DNA from 3 places in the Shewanella sp. SP1S2-4 genome. Region 1 is predicted to be linked to each of the others. Evidence: predicted binding sites of a transcription regulator. Region 1 holds the regulator's gene; each other region holds the start of a gene.

What was found. The regulator LexA, encoded in region 1, represses DNA repair genes until DNA is damaged. The targets are predictions, from matches to a motif close to TACTGTATNNNNATACAGTA.
Region 2: dinG (ATP-dependent DNA helicase DinG) is a predicted target of LexA. The motif match lies at 4,425-4,444, and genes of this name have one in related genera.
Region 3: recG (ATP-dependent DNA helicase RecG) is a predicted target of LexA. The motif match lies at 4,321-4,340, and genes of this name have one in related genera.

What each region holds. Positions count from the first base shown of each region.
Region 1 covers NZ_JAUOET010000005.1:143,938-150,223, forward strand. Annotated here, with positions in the region: gene ctaD (cytochrome c oxidase subunit I) at 1-1,110, opposite strand, end outside; gene coxB (cytochrome c oxidase subunit II) at 1,120-2,676, opposite strand; gene Q4Q52_RS07715 (cell division inhibitor SulA) at 3,079-3,591, opposite strand; gene lexA (transcriptional repressor LexA) at 3,588-4,208, opposite strand; gene plsB (glycerol-3-phosphate 1-O-acyltransferase PlsB) at 4,369-6,286, shown strand, end outside.
Region 2 covers NZ_JAUOET010000023.1:39,785-46,070, reverse strand. Annotated here, with positions in the region: gene Q4Q52_RS17480 (histone deacetylase) at 1-157, opposite strand, end outside; gene Q4Q52_RS17475 (DUF2057 domain-containing protein) at 187-876, opposite strand; gene Q4Q52_RS17470 (primosomal replication protein) at 887-1,555, opposite strand; gene Q4Q52_RS17465 (TSUP family transporter) at 1,546-2,319, opposite strand; gene dinG (ATP-dependent DNA helicase DinG) at 2,329-4,401, opposite strand; gene Q4Q52_RS17455 (DNA polymerase II) at 4,522-6,286, shown strand, end outside.
Region 3 covers NZ_JAUOET010000009.1:90,169-96,454, forward strand. Annotated here, with positions in the region: gene Q4Q52_RS10825 (AMP-binding protein) at 1-321, shown strand, start outside; gene Q4Q52_RS10830 (calcium/sodium antiporter) at 501-1,445, shown strand; gene Q4Q52_RS10835 (hypothetical protein) at 1,660-2,364, shown strand; gene Q4Q52_RS10840 (sensor histidine kinase) at 2,497-3,576, shown strand; gene Q4Q52_RS10845 (response regulator transcription factor) at 3,576-4,172, shown strand; gene recG (ATP-dependent DNA helicase RecG) at 4,357-6,286, shown strand, end outside.

The DNA.
Region 1 (6,286 bases):
AAAACCGCCAATGGTGAAGAGTATGATAAAGGCCACGGCGAACAACATAGGGGTTTCGAAGCTGAGCGAGCCGCGCCACATAGTCGCCACCCAGTTAAATACTTTCACCCCCGTTGGCACCGCAATCAACATAGTGCAATACATGAAAAACAGCTCGGCAAACACTGGCATACCTGTAGTGAACATATGATGTGCCCACACGAGGAACGACAGAATTGCAATACTCGCAGTTGCATAAACCATTGATGCATAGCCAAATAAGGGTTTGCGACTGAAGGCGGGCACTATGGCTGAGATGATACCAAAGGACGGCAAGATCATGATGTAAACTTCGGGGTGGCCGAAGAACCAGAAGATATGCTGGAACATCACAGGATCGCCACCCCCCGCGGCGTCGAAGAAGCTAGTGCCGAAAAACTTATCGGTCAGCACCATAGTTACAGCGCCCGCAAGTACGGGCATCACAGCGATCAGCAGGAATGCAGTGATAAGCCAAGTCCACACAAACAGCGGCAACTTCATCCATGTCATGCCGGGCGCACGTAAATTCACTATGGTTACAATCACGTTGATTGCGCCCATGATCGAACTTATCCCCATGATATGAATAGAGAACACGAAGAGTGCCGTGCTGTCAGGACTATAAGTGGTAGACAGTGGCGCGTAGAAAGTCCAACCAAAGTTAGGTCCGCCGCCTTCCATAAACAGCGAACTGAGTAGGATGGTAAAGGCGAAGGGTAAGATCCAAAAACTCCAGTTATTCATCCGTGGCAGCGCCATATCGGGCGCACCAATCATCATAGGGATCAGCCAGTTTGCTAGCCCAGTAAAGGCGGGCATTACCGCGCCGAATACCATGATCAGCCCATGGACTGTGGTCATTTGGTTAAAGAAGTTGGGCTCGACCAATTGTAATCCGGGCTGAAACAGTTCAGCGCGGATCACCATGGCCATAGCGCCACCGGTTAAAAACATAATGAAGCTGAACCATAAATACAAAGTACCAATGTCTTTATGGTTGGTGGTTAGCACCCAGCGCATGATGCCCTTTGGCGCACCATGATGATGGTCATCATGGGCTGCGGTTTGATCTTGAGTCGTTGTGCTCATCATAATCCCCTACTGTCCATGGCTTGCGATATCAGCAGGTTGCACTGTATCGCCGGTATTGTTGCCCCAAGCATTGCGCTCATAGGTAATGACTGCTGCGAGTTGCTGTGGGCTGAGTTGTTTGCCAAATGCTTGCATAGCCGTGCCTGTTTTGCCGTGCATCACAATATCGAGATGATTGGCGACGGGCCCAGTGGCGATAGCACTGCCAGCGAGGGCGGGGAAGGCGGGTGGTATGCCAGCTCCCGTCAACTGATGGCAGGCCGCACAAGTGGTGGTGTAGACAGTTTCACCTTCGGCCATCAGTGCCTCATGGGTGAGAGTGGGGAGGCTCGCCGGATCCACTATGGTTGCGGAGTCGACAACTGCTGCGGGCTCAGTTGTAGGTGCGGGAGTTGGGGTCGTATTGGCTGGTGCGGTAGCAGGTGCCTGTGTGCCTGCACTACCGTTCATGTGCTCGTTGACGTCTTTGGCCTGTACAGCATCGCCAGTATTATTGCCCCAAGCATTACGCTCATAGGTAATCACAGCGGCAATTTCTTGTGCAGTCAATTGCTTACTAAAGGCTTGCATAGCCGTACCCGTTTTACCGTTGAGCACAATTTCAAGGTGGCCGCTGAGCGGTCCCGTTGCTATCGGACTGCCTTTGAGGTGTGGGAATACGCCTTGTAACCCCTCGCCATTGGGCTGGTGGCAGGCTGCGCAGTGCCCGAGGTAAACTTGCTCACCTTGGGTCATCAGATCATCTTTGCTAAGGGTCTGTGATAAAGCGGCTTGAGCGGCTTCTGCCGCCGCGCCTGCGGCTTGTTTCTGCTCCGTCACCCAAGCTTCAAACTCGGCTTCGGGTATGGCTTGCACTACGATCGGCATAAAACCATGGTCTTTACCGCAAAGTTCGGCGCATTGACCACGGTAAATACCGGGTTTGTCGATGCGAGTCCAAGCCTCATTGATAAATCCTGGGTTGGCATCTTTCTTCACGGCAAAAGCAGGTACCCACCATGAATGGATGACATCTTCAGAGGTCATCAAAAAGCGGATTTTGCGATTTATCGGCAGAACGAGCGGCTTATCGACCTCCAATAGGTAGTGTTCACCCTTGGTTTCGGTACCGTCGATTTGTGCTCTAGGGGTTGCGAGTATGCTGTAAAAATCAATGTCTTGATCGAAATAGCTGTAATGCCATTTCCATTGGGAACCCGTGACTTTAACGGTCAGATCGGCGTCGCTGGGATCTTCCATCGCAATTAAGGTTTTTGTCGCAGGAATCGCCATTAAGATCAAAATGATAAATGGCAGAATCGTCCAAGCGATTTCAACTTTAGTGCTTTCGTGAAAGTGGGACGCGACAGCGCCTTTGGATTTTCTGTGGTTGATCATGGCGTAAATCATCACGCCAAAGACCACAAGGCCAATGGCGCAGCAGATATACAAGATGGTCATGTGCAAGTGATAAACCTTGCCACTGATCTCGGTTACGCCAGGGGTCATGTTGAACCGCATGTCCGCGGCGGCCAACGGTGGTGCGAATAACACCACGAGTAAACAATACAACAATTGCTTCACAAGACTTCTCCTCTGCCAATTGCGAATAGCAACTACAAAGAAGAGCAACACAGTAAGTCTCAACTCTATGCAAACTCTTCAGTTCCCAAAAAAGCTTTTTTGACTTCAACGTGCGTTGGCGGCTGTTACTTTTAATTAAGTATTATTACTGCTGGTATTAGCCACGCTGGCACATACGACTGAAATAAATCTGTTCTCTATTTTTAGTGGCATTTTGAACTCGATTACGGCTCGATTTATTTGCCACGGGCGGCGATATATCATCGCCGACTAAACCAACCATACTTGCTGTTTAAATATTGATCAAGATCACTTATTTATCTAATTGTCTGAAAAATTGCCAAAAAAAAGCCTCACATTCATAGGCGAGGCGGCTTTCAAGGTAAAAAATTAAATGAATATTTAATGTACAGCACTAAAAAAAGATTGTTGGCCGAAGAGGCTACCTTGCTCAATGCGTACGTCGCCATGTAAGTGACTGTTTACGTCTTCTAGCACTATGCCCATGGCGCGGGCACTTTTAGCGACAATTTGCAGGCGACGATTATCGCGTGCATCCAATGATTGGGTCCAGGTAATAACCGCACTGGACGTACCACTTGTTAAGGCTTTTTCCATTGCCCACAGGGTTTCCACTTCATCTTTCGCGTGCACCAGCAAGACTCTGTCCATACGCACGCCTGCATTGGCGAGCATTTGTTTGTAGCCAATACTCGGTGGGTTGATGAGCACTAACCAACGGCCCTGTTGGCTTAACTGGGCGAGTTGCGCACTCAGATGGATTAATTCTTGGCGGCCTTGAGTCTTAGTTGGCATGCAGGCGATAGGTGCGTGGTGCCAGTCATAGTCGGCATCACGGACTTCATCGAGCCACAAGCCCGGATGGCGGGGTGCATTGCCAAGTAGTTTGTTCATAGCCAATCTCCATTACGGATCACACCGACGGCGAGTCCTTCAATTGTTAAACTTTGATAGCCTAAATCCACTTTTATCGGGGAATAGTCTTCATTTTCGGCGTGTAGATAGACCACATTGCCTTTTTTTTCGAAACGTTTAACAGTGACATCGTCGTCGACTCTAGCGACAACCACTTGACCATTTCTAGCTTGTTGTACTTTATGAACAGCCAGCAAATCTCCTTCGAGAATGCCGATATTCTTCATGCTGTCGCCTTTAACCCGCAGTAAGAAATCGGCGGCGGGATGGAACATGCTCGGGTCGACTTGGTAGTACTGTTCGACATGTTCTTGGGCAAGAATAGGTTCGCCAGCAGCCACTTGACCGATAAGTGGTAAACCTGTTTCAGTTAAATCTTCGACTTCCGCAGGTAGGCGAATGCCCCGCGATGTGCCTGGCATGATCTCAATGCAGCCCTTTTTCGCCAACGCTTTAAGATGCTCTTCAGCCGCATTGGCGCTCTTAAAACCTAAACGGGTCGCGATTTCTGCCCGAGTGGGTGGCATGCCAGTATCGGCAATATTTCGTTTAATTAGCTCTAAAATTTCAGCTTGGCGTGGCGTCAAAGGTCTCATGGTGTTTCCTGTTTTTCTATACAGTTACTGTTAGTATATACAGTATTATTTGCAGCGCAAGTATTAACCACTTTTTAGCTATGTTGGAGAGAATTAGCGAATATTACCCATAGTCTGGTATTCTACCGGGCTAGTAAACGTACTTAATTGCATAAGAATAATGCCTAAACACGACTCTCTTTGGTTGAAATCATTACGCTGGATCCAAAAACACTTAGTGCACACTATTGTTGTGCCTCAGGATCCCTTTGCCGATCTGAATCTGGATGCCTCCAGACCCCTTGCTTATGTGATGAAAACGGAATCGCTGAGTGACATCGCTGCCCTGAGTGAAATAACGGCTAAGTTAGGACTACCGAGCCCCTATGAGCCCTTAGTGGCGAATGGTGTGATTGCGCCTCGGGTTGTCTGCCTCCAGGGGCGTAAGCCGCTGTTTGGCGAGCGTGCCGGTAACGAGCCTTTCCTCGAATGCTTTATGCGTTTGTTAGCCGTGCATAAGGAGCGCCCTGAATTAGACATTCAATTGGTACCCGTGAGCCTGTATTGGGGCCGCACACCAGGGAAAGAAGATGACACTATGAAGGCGGCTGTGTTTGAGCGGGAAAACCCGACTTGGCTGCGCAAATGCTTGATGATTCTATTCTTAGGTCGACATAACTTCGTGCAGTTTTCGAATGCGGTATCCCTGCGTTATATGGCCGACGAGCATGGCACCGACATGGGGATTGCCCATAAGTTAGCGCGGGTCGCGCGGGTGCATTTCCGTCGTCAACGCAAGGTGATGACAGGGCCTGTGCTGCCAAACCGCCAAGCACTGTTTCATTCGTTGCTCAAATCTGAATCGTTGCGTAAAGCGATTCAAGAAGAAGCCGTCAGTAAGAAGATTTCAGAGACCCAAGCGCGCGAGACAGCCATTGAGTATCTCGATGAAATCGCTGCAGATTACTCAGATAGTTTAGTGCGTATTGCCGAGCGTTTCTTAACTTGGTTATGGAACAAGCTTTACAGCGGGATCAATATCAAGGGTGCCGAGCAAGTTCGCCAGTTGCACCACGATGGTCACGAGATTGTTTATGTGCCTTGCCATCGCAGTCACATGGATTACCTGCTGTTATCGTATATTTTGTACTATCAAGGTATGGTTCCGCCGCACATTGCCGCAGGTATTAACCTCAACTTCTGGCCCGCTGGACCTATGTTCCGTCGCGGTGGTGCCTTCTTTATCCGCCGTAGTTTTAATGGCAACAAGCTGTATACCGCAGTATTCCGTGAGTATTTAGATCAACTGTTTGCTAAAGGTTATTCGGTGGAATATTTCTCCGAAGGCGGCCGCTCACGTACCGGTCGTCTATTGGCGCCCAAAACTGGCATGATCGCCATGACGATGAACAGCGTACTGCGCGGTATTGAACGTCCTGTCACACTTGTGCCTGTGTATTTAGGCTATGACCATGTGATGGAAGTAGCGACTTACCATAAAGAGTTAAGCGGTAAGAAAAAGAAAAAAGAATCTGTGTGGCAGGTGTTCGGTGCCATTCGCAAATTAGGTAATTTTGGCCAAGGTTACGTGAATTTTGGCGAGCCTATTACCCTGCAAAATTTCTTAAATGAGCGTGCGCCAAACTGGCGTGCTGAGTTGGCCGATGATCCCGAGCAGAAACCAAGTTGGTTAACGCCAGCGGTAAACGTGCTGGCTAATCGGGTGATGACGCGTATCAATGATGCCGCAGCCGCGAGTTCAGTGACTTTGACCAGCTTAGTTTTGCTGGCGACAGATCAAAACGCCTTAGAACGTAGTCTGCTGGAGCGTCAGCTTGATTTGTATCTGACCCTACTCAAAAAAGTGCCTTACACTTCTTATACATCTGTTGCCGAAGGTGATGGTAAGCATTTAGTGCAGCAAGGTTTAGAGCTGAACAAGTTTGTTGTAAGTGCCGATCCTTTAGGGGAAATAGTGTCTATCGAGGCGAGTCAGGCAGTGTCTATGACTTACTATCGTAACAATATCATCCACTTATTTATCGTGCCGTCCTTAATTGCGAGTTGTTTAACGCATAATGAGCAAATCCCGCGTCAGC
Region 2 (6,286 bases), on a different contig from region 1:
TCATCGCCGTTGGCGTGTGGAACTGGGCTGGTGTGGCAAGCTGATTCTCGAGTAAGTACTGCCGTAAATGCGCGTACTTGGTCGTGGGAAATCTGTGGTGAGGGGGAAGCGCCAGCTTGGAATAGCTGGCGTGATAAACCAGTGGGATCAGAGTCAATATTGACTAAACCTCGTTATCTCAAGTCGTTATAGCTGTGAAATTGCCCAGCTCATAAATTCTTTACGCGTTTTCTCATCCGCTTGTAGCCACCAGTATTGCAACATTTGTTGTGGATTAGCGGCTGTTGCTTTAGAGGTGTCTACGGGGGCAGTGAGTGACGTCGCGCTAACGGTCGCCGATGTTGCCACGGGTGCTGGTGCAACGGCTACTACTGCGCCTGCAGCACCGGTTGCTGCTGCGGCAGTTCCCGATACGTCAACAGCTTGATTACCACTGAAAAGACGAGAGACAAAGCTTTCTTCTTCTAAATTGGTATTCACCACTTGGAAATTGACGTTGCCTTTGTCGCTACGGGTCAATTTGATTTGTGGGTTTTGCGCGTAAACTTTTGGCTTTTTGATGACTTTGCCTTCGGCGGCTTGGAGGTAATATTGATAGTCGCCATCAACGTCTAAGGTCACGATGAAAGGGGCTGATTTAACAAAGGTTTGGCTATCGCTAAAATCGTCTTCTACCATCTCATGGTAACGAATGGCGATTTTATGCGTGCCAGGTGTCAATTCTAAGCTGCTTTTATGGTTGAATACGCTGGACTCGACTTTTTTACCATCGAGTGCAAGGTACTCAAAAGACATCGGAATGTTGAGTTCTGCGGCGAAGGCTGAAGCAGAACCGAGTAATACTAGCAGGCTGCTGATTGGCAAAAGTGATTTCAATTGTTACTCCTTAACGATTATTACTCTGATACGGACGTTCGAATATTTGAATGCGATCTTCTATATAACTAATAGCTTGCCTGCATTTTCCTAGACGACGATGCATCAAAAGGATGTCATTTTGCAATTTTATTTTGTCAGCACTATGACAGTTTTCAAGTTTTGATTCCATTTCTTCAATTTTTTGTTCAAATTTTTTCGCCCAATTTAGGTGTTTGTTCAATTCTTCATAGATCTCGTGACTATTTTGCATCACGTTATTGGCGATCCAATCGAAACCGCTGGCTTGGTGAGACTGATTCTGACGCTCGGCAAAACGGGCGCGACTACTGGCACGCTGTTGAGTCTTGGACTTTATGTCGATAGAGGTCGTCAGCAAGGCCCGTTTGACGGCGGTGAATCTGTCTTGTATCCGCTCACAGCTGAGGGCAATCGTCTGGGGGGCGAGTTTGAGCTTAATTTGTTTTTCGAGCTGTATAATGCTGCTACGAATTTGTTCAATACAAGGGCCAAGTTGGGCGCCGTGTTGGACAAACAGTGAATGATTAAAGCGCTCGGTTTCTTGCAGGAGTTTACGCTGCGGCGGCGCGAGTCGATTATCGTGCTGCAGTACTTCTTGCTCTAGGGCTTTGAGCTGTTTTTTCAGCATCACCAGTAATTGTTGGGTGTTCACAACCATGCGCTCCATGCCAAATTCGCTGCAATCATTAGCACGATCAAAATAAACAGTGGACGAATAAAGGGCATGCCAAATTTAATCGCGCAGCGGGCGCCGATAAATGAGCCTAACATCATGCATAATCCCATCCACAAACCTATTTGCCACTCTACCTGCCCAAGCCAGCCAAAGATAGTCAATGCGGTCAAGTTGCTGGTGAAGGTCATCGCACGGGCGAGGCCGCAACTGTGCAGTAAAGGCAGTTTATACAAAGAGCCGGATGTGACAGTCCAAAATGCGCCTATGCCTGGGCCGGCAAAACCATCATAAGTGCCTAAAGCGAGCCCCTGTAGCCATTGTTGTTTAGCAGGTGGTTTGCTGCTTGGGGCCTGGCAGTTAACGTCCGATATCGCATTGGGGCTGACTAAACTGTAAATGGCAATGCCAATGATCAGCAGTGGCAGGACTTTTTCGAGCCATTGGGTATCGACTAAATAGACTAAGAAACTGCCCAATACGGCGCCAATAAAGGTGGCAATAAAGGCCATGTACCAAAACGAGGGTTTAAAAAGGTGCTGACGATAATAGGTCCAAGCCGCCATTGAAGAGCCAAAACTGGCGGCTAACTTATTGGTACCTAATACGGTGTGCGGTGCAATGCCTAAGGTTAACAGTGCGGGGATCGACAAAAGGCCACCGCCGCCTACGACGGCATCGATGAATCCAGCGATAAGACCTATAACTGCCAACAGAGCCCAATGACTGGGCTCGAGTAACAATTCCAAATTTTAATCCTACTCTATGACACGTCTAAAGGGCGGTAAGGCGTCCAGCAAGGACTTGCCATAGCGTTTAGTAACTAACCGCCTATCTAAAATGGTGACTCGGCCATAATCTTGCTCTTTACGCAGTAATCTACCACAACTTTGAATAAGCTTACGTGAAGCATCTGGGATAGTCAGTTGCAAGAAGGGATTGCCGCCTTTGACTTTGACATATTCCGCATGGGCTTGTTCAACGGGCGAGGTTGGCACCGCAAAGGGCAGTTTAGTGACGATCAAGTTCGTCAGATAATCGCCGGGTAAGTCGAGACCTTCAGAGAAACTGCCGGTGCCGAATAATATGCTCGGTTCGCCTTTATCGCACTTAGCTTTATGATTCTCTAACAACTGTTGCCGTGGCGCATTGCCTTGAATAAGCAGCTCAGTGGTGAGTTTACCTTCAAGTAATTCAACCACTTTTTCCATCTGCCAGTAGGAGGCGAATAACACTAAGGTAGCCATTTCTCCTTCAATCAGAGTGACGATTTGCTCGGCAAGTTCAGCCGTATAGGCATCATCCGTCGGCTCAGTGCGCATTTTGGGTAAATAAAGTGTCGCGTTATTAGGATAATCGAAGGGCGATTGTAAGGCTAAATAACGGCTGCCATCGTTGAGTGATAAACCGACTTGATGCACAAAATGGTCGAAGTTATTGAGTGCGCGCAGCGTAGCGCTACATAAAACTACGCCCGCGGCTTTTTGCCACAGCATGGATTCCAGCATAAAGCCAACTTCGATAGGCGAGGCGCTAAACAGATAATCCACTTGTTTACCTGTAATGAGCTCCACCCAGCGCGCCATAGGCGCACCTTTATGTTTATCTTCCTTGGCCATCATCCTCCACAATTTTTGTAGATTCTCGAGTCTTTGCAGCATAAATCCTGTTTCGGCTAACAGTGCTTCGGATTGATGTTTAGGAATGTCGCCATCTTTAATCGCTTCTGCTAGCAGTGACAGCATTTTATTAAACTGTTTGAGGGCAAGATTAGAGGTCACTGCAAGGTTTTCGGCCAGAATAAGTAATGAGTCCGGCAGTTTGCCGTGCTCAAAACGCAGACGGTTTTCAGGATTAGCAAAGTGCTTAGTTTGGGTGTCGCAGTAGTGGGCCACTTGATTGAGCTGGGCGATAAGATCGCCTAAGTGATCTTGCATCGCCTGCGCGGGGGCAATGATGTTGTTGCTCTTTATTTGGTTTTGTAACTTAGCGCAGGTTTTGCCAATTTTTTCGAGCCAGTCGCAGGCACCCCTCAGCGTGGCCTGTGCACTGGAGAAGTCCCGCGCCACAATGGGTAAGTGATGTGCCTCGTCGATAACATAAAACACGTCTTCGGGATCGGGCAAAATCACGCCGCCACCTAATTCTAAATCGGCGAATAACAAGCTGTGGTTGGCGATGAGCACGTCCCAGGTATCGACATCTTCACGGGCTTTATGGAACGGGCAATTTCTGTGGCTGGCGACCTGGCGATGACAGCTGTGTTTGTCGCAGGCGATTTGTTGCCACAGATGATCGGGCAGCGGCACGGCTAAGGTATCGATTTCACCGTTCCAGCAACCTTCGTTATAGTCTTTTAACAGGCTATGCATCATAGCCACTTGGCTATTGTCAGGCTTAGTTTGCCACATGGCCATTTGTGTACTGTTGTCGTCACCGATGAGCATCGCCAGTTTCGATAGACACACATAACGTTGTCGACCTTTGACTAGGCCAAAGCGGAAATTTAAGCCAGATTGCTCAAGGAAGAAGGGCAAGTCTTTATGCAGTAACTGTTCTTGCAGGGCGACGGTCGCGGTGGCGATACAGACTTTTTTCTTGCTCGCTAATGCCAGTGGAATGGTACCGAGAATATAAGACAATGATTTACCGATACCTGTCCCTGCTTCGACCACTATGATGCGTCTATCTTTGTCATAGTCGCCGGCGAGGGTCTTAGAGATTTCCGCCACCATATAGTTTTGTTCGCGGCGCGGCCTAAAATGAGGCAAGGCGGTAGCGATATCTTTATAGATGGCGCGGATCTGGGTTTTTACATTGTCAGGTAACATGCGACACTACTTTATCGAATTAATGCTGTACATAATAACAGTGATTGCATAGCCTAAGAAACTTTTCTGCCATTTGGCGGCATTTAAATTGAGTAGCTATACGATTTGGGAACCCATGCGATGAAGCCAGAGGCAACAACGGCCGTTAGTGTACAAGGTCGAGTCTTAACACGCCATGCGATTCATCGTCATGGGAGTTTAGTGTTGCAGTATTATCTGGCGACCGCCCAAGGTCCTGTGCTGGTGGAAGTGCAAGGCACTGAACACATTTGTTTTTGTCATCAAACGGATGTGGCGGCTTTACAGTTACAAACGCCGGGTCAAGCATTGCGGTTTGTGCCGTTAGCGCTCAAAAGCTTTAAAGGCGGCGCCGTCAGTGGAGTTTATGCTAAATCGAGCAACAGCTTACGTACCTTACAGCGCATCGCAAAAGATGCCGATATCCCTTTATTTGAAGCGGATATTCGGCCCGAACAGCGTTATTTAATCGAGCGGTTTGTGGCGCTGGATGTGGCATTTTTAGGGCATTTCTCTGCGCCGACTAGCGACAGTCTTGAGGCTAACTCGCTGCCCGTGTTTATCGCCGAGCGGGCTAAGAGTATTGCCCCTTTAACGGCGGTGAATTTACGCTGTATCTCGCTGGATTTTGAATGCAGCTTTGAGGGCTTACTCTATTCGGTGGCGCTATATGGTCAAGACAGTTGCCGAGACGAGGGGCAAGGCAGCCTCAAGCAGACTTATGAAAAAGTGATTATGGTGGGCGAAGTTGAATCAAACGCCCCCGAATATATTGAATGGGTGGCCGATGAAGCGGCGCTGATCCATCGATTAATCGCGTGGTTCCATGAGTTTGATCCTGACTTTATTATCGGTTGGTCAGTGGTGAGTTTCGATCTCGCGCTGTTGTCACGCCGTGCATTATTACACCGTATTCCGCTCACCATTGGCCGCGGCGGCGCCAAGCTTGATTGGAAAGTTGACAATAAGTTTCGCCCAGAAACCTTAGTCTTACCGGGCCGTGTGGTACTCGATGGTATCGATTGGCTTAAAGCCGCTTTTTATCACTTTGAGCGTTTCTCGTTGGAATTTGTGTCGCGGCAACTATTAGGTGAAGGCAAGGCCATTCATAACGTCGATAACCGCGTTGAAGAAATTGACCAGCTGTTTAAGACCGATAAACAAGCTTTAGCGCATTACAATCTTACCGATAGCCGCCTAGTGTGGGATATTTTTACTCACACTCAATTGTGGGATTTTGCCCTCGCGCGTGCTGAACTGACAGGTTTAGAACTGGGACGGGTAGGGGCCTCAGTGGCGGCGTTTAATCATTTGTATTTACCGCATCTACATCGCGCGGGTTATGTCGCTCCTGCAGAGCCTGTGAGTCAGGGCATTGAAAGTCCTGGTGGTTACGTGATGGATTCTGTGCCGGGTCTTTATAAACACATCTTAGTGTTCGATTTTAAAAGTCTGTATCCCTCCATTATTAGCACCTTTTTGATCGATCCTAAGGGATTGATTGAAGGCTTGCAGTTGCCTGAGTCTGAATGTGTTACGGGGTTTCTCGGTGGCCGTTTTAGTCGGCAACAGCCTATTTTACCTAAGCTAATTCAAACCTTATCTGAGCAGCGCGAAAAGGCCAAGCGTGAGCATAATGCGCCGTTATCCCAAGCGATAAAAATTATCATGAACTCGCTGTATGGGGTTTTAGGCTCTCAAGGCTGCGTGTTCCATGATGCCAAGTTGGCAAGTTCGATCACTATGCGCGGCCATCAAATCATGAAACAAACCCGCGCATGGATAGAAGAGATGGGCTATCAAGTGATTTACGGCGATACGGATTCGACCTTTGTCTGGCTTGGCAGCGAGCCTGATCTCTCAGACA
Region 3 (6,286 bases), on a different contig from region 1:
GTTGAACTGATCTGCGTGATTGGCTCTGGCCTGCCGCATCCGATCGCATTAGTGCAATTATCCGAAGGCGCTAGTTTGCAGGCCCGCGAAGAAGTCCGCGCTTCACTCAAGGCGACACTCAATAGCGTGAATCCGCACTTAGAGTCACATGAACATGTGGATGCGATTATCGTGGTTAGCGATCCTTGGACGATTGAAAACGATGTGCTAACGCCGACGCTGAAGATCAAACGCCATGTGCTTGAAAAAGCGTTTAGCGAACGCGTTGATGGTATTCGTGGCGCTCAAGTTCGCTGGGAAGATGAGTTAACGCAGAAATAACTCGGCAAAACATAGAGATAGCCAATGTGGTTATCGGCTCAAATCTAGCACGCCTCGGCGTGCTTTTTTATGACATATTCTGTCAAATTTCGATAAAACCACGTATCATATGCGTCTGTCGGCTAAGGGATGATTCCCTTGTACTTTCCCATTCAATATAGGTTTAACAAAGTCCCGTGATGCTAATTACACTCTCGATTATTGGCGGTTTTATTATTTTAACCTTAGGCGCCGAAGCCCTAGTCCGTGGCGCGAGTTCTATCGCCCTACGCTTAGGTATTACGCCACTTATCATAGGCTTAACTATTGTTGCCTTTGGTACTAGCGCACCCGAACTGGCTGTGAGTGTCAAATCTGCCCTCGCAGGAAACAGTGGTATCGCCTTAGGTAACGTTATCGGCTCCAACATTGCCAACATAGGTTTGATCTTAGCGATCACGGCTTTAATCCGCCCTATCCAAGTGCAATCTCAAGTAGTGAAGCGCGATATCCCTTTGATGATCTTGGCGTCTATGCTGTTCTGGGGACTCTTGTTAGACGGTGAACTCAGCCTAATTGACGGTGTGGTTTTGCTTTCTCTACTGGTTGGATATTTAACCTTTAGCTATATCAGCTCGAAAAACAGCAATAATGAGGAAGAAATTGAAGCGGGTCCCAATAACCCACTGCTTTCTGGCCTGTTCATCCTAATCGGCATTAGCATGTTAGTTGGCGGCGGTATTCTGTTTGTAAACGGCGCAGTCGATTTAGCAAAAACCTTCGGCGTGAGTGAAGTCATTATCGGCTTAACGATCGTGGCGATTGGCACCAGTATGCCAGAGTTAGTGACCTCAGTAATTGCGGCACTAAAAGGTCAAAGCGATATCGCTATCGGTAACGTTGTTGGCTCTAACCTGTTCAATATTTTGGGTATTTTAGGCGTTACCGCCATAGTGCATCCTGTATCGTCACTCGGTTTCCAACCCTTCGACTTTATGGTGATGTTAGCCTTAGCCATAGTGATTCTGCCTTTTGCATGGACGGGATTACGTATCGGCCGCCGCGAAGGTTCTGTGCTGCTACTGACCTATTTAGGTTATATGGGTTACCTGATTAACCAAGCGAGCGCTCAAGCTTTGGTATAACACCCAGCGGTAATATCCACTTGAAACACCGGAGCCTCTCCGGTGTTTTGCTATCTGGGTTTCGCACTTTTAAAAAAAGACAAGTTTAACACCCTTCAACTAATGACATTTGTCATGCGAAAGCCATGACCTTTGTGTCTGCATTTCTCCTGTCGAATTTCTGATAATGAGTCCGTACCCAAGCACTGGGAAACTCACTCAATAAGGAAATACCATGAAAACATTATTAATCGTCTCAAGCTTAGCGCTTATCAGCAGCCACGCGTTTGCAGCGTCGCCCTCTAATGCCAATATCACCAGCATAGATACGGCCTCAAACTCGATGAACCTAGCGCAGTTGCAACAACTGAGTGCCAGCACCCAAGATTACGATAAAGCCTATGCGAACTATCGCTTAGCCATCAGCGCCAATGTCATGGGACAAAAAGCCCTCGCCAGTAGTGCTCTGACCAATGCGCAAACGGCTCTGGAAGCCTTAGAAACCAGCCAAGCTGACGCCGAATCCCTAGCGCTGTTATCGTCGGTTTATGGCATGCAAATCGCTTTAGACAATAGCAAAGGCGCAACGCTCGGGATGAAATCAGCCAATGCCATTGCCAACGCCGAACAATTAGCACCTCACAATCCGCGGGTCGCATTGGTGAAAGCCATCGCCGCCTATAACACCCCAGCTATGTTTGGCGGCAGCATGCAAAATGCTAAGACGCTCGCCACTACCGCCATAGAAAGATTCGCCCAACCTTGCGACGACATTTGTTGGGGCGAAGCCGAAGCTTATACCTGGCGCGGACTCGCTAAACAGGAATTAGGCGATACCCAAGGCGCGATTGAAGATTGGCATCAAGCCATCAAAGTGCAAGCAGATTACGGTTGGGCAAAATTTTTGCTTCAACAAAATCAGCAATTAAGTGCAAACTAGATCCCATTGTTAACAGGGACTGATGGCGCTGACCCCAGCGCCAATCCCTAAACAGAATAAATCAACACAGATGCCACCTTCGGGCATTCAATGATTAACGATTAACAATCAACACAGTTTCATAGAGGCATTATGATAAGCACGCATCTTCAGCTCGAACGAAAACTCGCTTGGGTGTATTTGATAAACTTAGTGTTTTATCTTATTCCGCTTGCCATCAATGCGTATCCAGCATGGAAAATCGCACTTAGCTTTGCCGTGCTCATTCCTTTTATTGCCAGTTATTTTTGGGCCTATAAGTGCAATCAGAATAGCGCCTATCGCCCCATTCTGATGATGGTGGCCATCGCCACAGCAATCACCCCAATCAACCCGGGATCTATCTCGTTATTCACCTTTGCCGCTTTTTTCATTGGCTTTTTTTATCCTCTCAGAACCTGTCTGTTGGCTATTGCCACCTTAATCGGCCTGTTGTTTGCCCTCAATGAGATTTACGACTTTAACAGTTACTACTTTCCGCTTTATGGCTCAGGATTAGTGCTCGGTGTAGGCATGTTTGGCGTAGCCGAACGCAGGCGTCATCAACATAAATTAAAAGAACAGCAAAGTGCCCAAGAAATTACCACCTTGGCCACTATGCTTGAGCGTGAGCGTATCGCGCGCGATCTACACGACATTATGGGCCACAGCTTATCTTCGATTGCGCTTAAGGCGGAACTGGCCGAAAAACTGCTGGAAAAACAGGAATACCAACTGGCCACTACCCAGCTTAATGAACTCGGTCAAATCGCCCGCGAGAGCCTCAGCCAAATTCGCCATACTGTATCGGATTACAAACATAAAGGACTCGCGGATAGCGTGACACAACTGTGTAAACTATTGAGGGAAAAAGGGATCAGTGTCGAGCTAACAGGCAGTATCCCCAAATTACCTGCCAGAATGGAGAGTCAGCTAGGGTTAATTGTCACTGAACTGGTGAATAATATTTTACGCCATAGCGGCGCAAGTCAATGTATTATCGACTTTATTCAACAGCCAGATCGACTAATCCTTGAAGTCAAAGATAATGGCACAAGTAAACCTATCGCCGAAGGCAATGGCCTCACTGGCATACGCGAACGTCTCGACATTTTAGGTGGCAGCTTGAGCTATAATCTCGAACAAGGATATGCATTTACCGTCAGTTTACCTTTGCAGGGAGCAACAGATTAATGAAGATTTTATTGGCGGAAGATCAAGCCATGGTGCGTGGCGCACTCGCAGCACTCCTCACGCTTGCGGGAGGCTTTAATATCACCCAAGCGAGTGACGGCGACGAAGCCCTTAACCTACTCAAGCAGCAAAGTTTTGATCTCTTGCTAACAGATATCGAAATGCCCGGGCGCACAGGCCTTGAGCTGGCAACTTGGGTAAAGGAGCAACATAGCCAAACTAAAGTTGTGGTCATTACTACCTTCGGCCGCGCGGGCTATATCAAACGCGCCATCGAAGCCGGTGTCGGCGGGTTTCTACTAAAAGATGCGCCCTCAGAAACCTTAGTCAACGCGATTCAACAAGTTATGGCGGGTAAACGGGTAATCGATCCTGAACTGGCCATGATGGCAATTGGTGACGTCGACCCACTCAACGATAAAGAGCGCCGTGCCCTACGCCTCGCCAGTGAAGGCAAATCCACCGCCGACATCGCCGAAACTCTTTTTATCGCCGAAGGCACAGTGCGTAACTACCTCTCCGAAGCCATAGCTAAACTCAATGCTAGCAACCGAATCGATGCAGCACGCATCGCCAAACAAAAGGGCTGGCTGTAATCACGCTCACGGTTAACTACTCTTTCGTTCATATCGACAATTTTTGCGGCCTTAGCCGAAACCTAAGGGCCGCAAACTGACGTTAACTAGGCTGGCAAATAAGTCCCTCATTCTGCTTGAGATTGCCTTACGCTTATTCTCTGTTAATATATGTATAAATTCACAGTGATTGAGTGCTAACGACTTGCAGCAATTGGATCTTGTTCCGATCACCGACCTCAAAGGCGTCGCCAAAAAGGTCGCGGAGAAACTCGCAAAGCTCGGCATCACAACAGTACAAGATCTGCTGTTTCACTTACCCCTGCGCTACGAAGACAGAACCCAAATCTATCCGATTGCCGCCCTTATGCCCGGCAGTTACGGCACCATAGAAGCTGAAATCCAATCGACGCAAATCATCCAAGGCCGCAAGCGTATGCTGGTCTGCAATGTGCGGGACGATACGGGTAGCTTGAGCCTGCGCTTCTTTAACTTTTCCGTCGCCCAGCGTAATGCCATGCAAAATGGTTTAATGATCCGAGCCTACGGTGAAGTGCGCCGTGGTGGTCACCAAGCCGAGATAGTGCATCCAGAATACAAAGTCGTCTATCCCGGTGAAGATGTTCACCTGAGCGATACCCTAACGCCGATTTATCCCACAACTGAGGGCTTAAAACAGGCGAGTTGGCTCAAGCTGACCGAGCAAGCTTTGGTATTACTGGAAGATGGCGGCTTAACTGAGCTGCTGCCACCGCAGTTGCAACCAAACAACATCAGCCTTAAACAAGCGCTGCAGACGCTGCATCGACCTCCTGCGGGGATCTCTCAGTTCGATTTAGAGTTAGGCCAACACCCAGCACAGCAGCGACTCGTGCAGGAAGAATTACTCGCCCATAATCTCAGCATGCTACGCCTAAGGCAGCGCAGTAATTTAGACGCTGCTGTCACCATGCATGCCACGGGGCAATTGCTCAATCCCTTCCTTGCCGCTTTACCTTTTAAGCCCACGGGCGCCCAGCAAAGAGTGGTGGCCGATATAGGCAAAGATTTAGAAAAGCCGCACCCTATGATGCGCTTAGTGCAAGGGGATGTGGGCTCAGGTAAAACCTTAGTCGCGGCGATGGCTGCGCTGCAAGCGATTGAAAACGGTTATCAAGTTGCCATGATGGCGCCAACAGAGCTATTGGCCGAACAGCATGCAACTAACTTTGCCGCTTGGTTTGAACCACTCGGGCTTAAAGTCGGTTGGCTAGCGGGTAAACTTAAAGGCAAGGCAAGAGCGCAATCCCTTGCGGATATTGAATCCGGCGCAGCCCAAATGGTGATTGGCACCCATGCCATCTTTCAGCAGCATGTGGTCTTTAATAAACTCGCGTTAATTATCATAGATGAGCAGCACAGATTCGGCGTACACCAACGCTTAGGTCTGCGGGAAAAGGGCGTGAGCCAAGGTTTCCATCCGCATCAATTGATCATGACGGCAACGCCGATCCCGCGCACGCTAGCGATGACAGCCTATGCGGATCTCGACACTTCTATTATCGATGAATTGCCGCCGGGACGAACTCCAGTAACCACAGTGGCGATTGCCGATTCACGCCGCAACGAAGTGCTTGAACGGGTGCGTAACGCCGTCATCACAGATAAACGTCAGGCCTATTGGGTGTGTACTCTAATTGAAGAATCCGAAGTGCTCGAATGCCAAGCCGCCGAAGACACGGCCGAAGAACTGCGCCTCGCCCTACCCGAGCTCAATATCGGCCTCGTGCATGGCAGGTTGAAGAGCGCTGAGAAACAACAAATCATGGCCGATTTTAAGGCGGGCATCATTCATCTTCTGGTGGCGACAACAGTGATTGAAGTCGGCGTAGACGTGCCTAATGCCAGCCTGATGATCATTGAAAACCCTGAACGTTTAGGCTTAGCGCAATTACACCAACTACGCGGACGAGTCGGCCGAGGCGCCATCGCAAGTCATTGTGTGTTACTCTACAAGGCGCCATTGAGCCATACCGCCACTCAAAGACTGAGTGTACTCAGACAAAGTAATGACGGTTTCATCATAGCGCAGAAAGATTTAGAAATTCGTGGCCCGGGTGAAGTGCTTGGCACTAAGCAAACGGGACTGGCCGAGC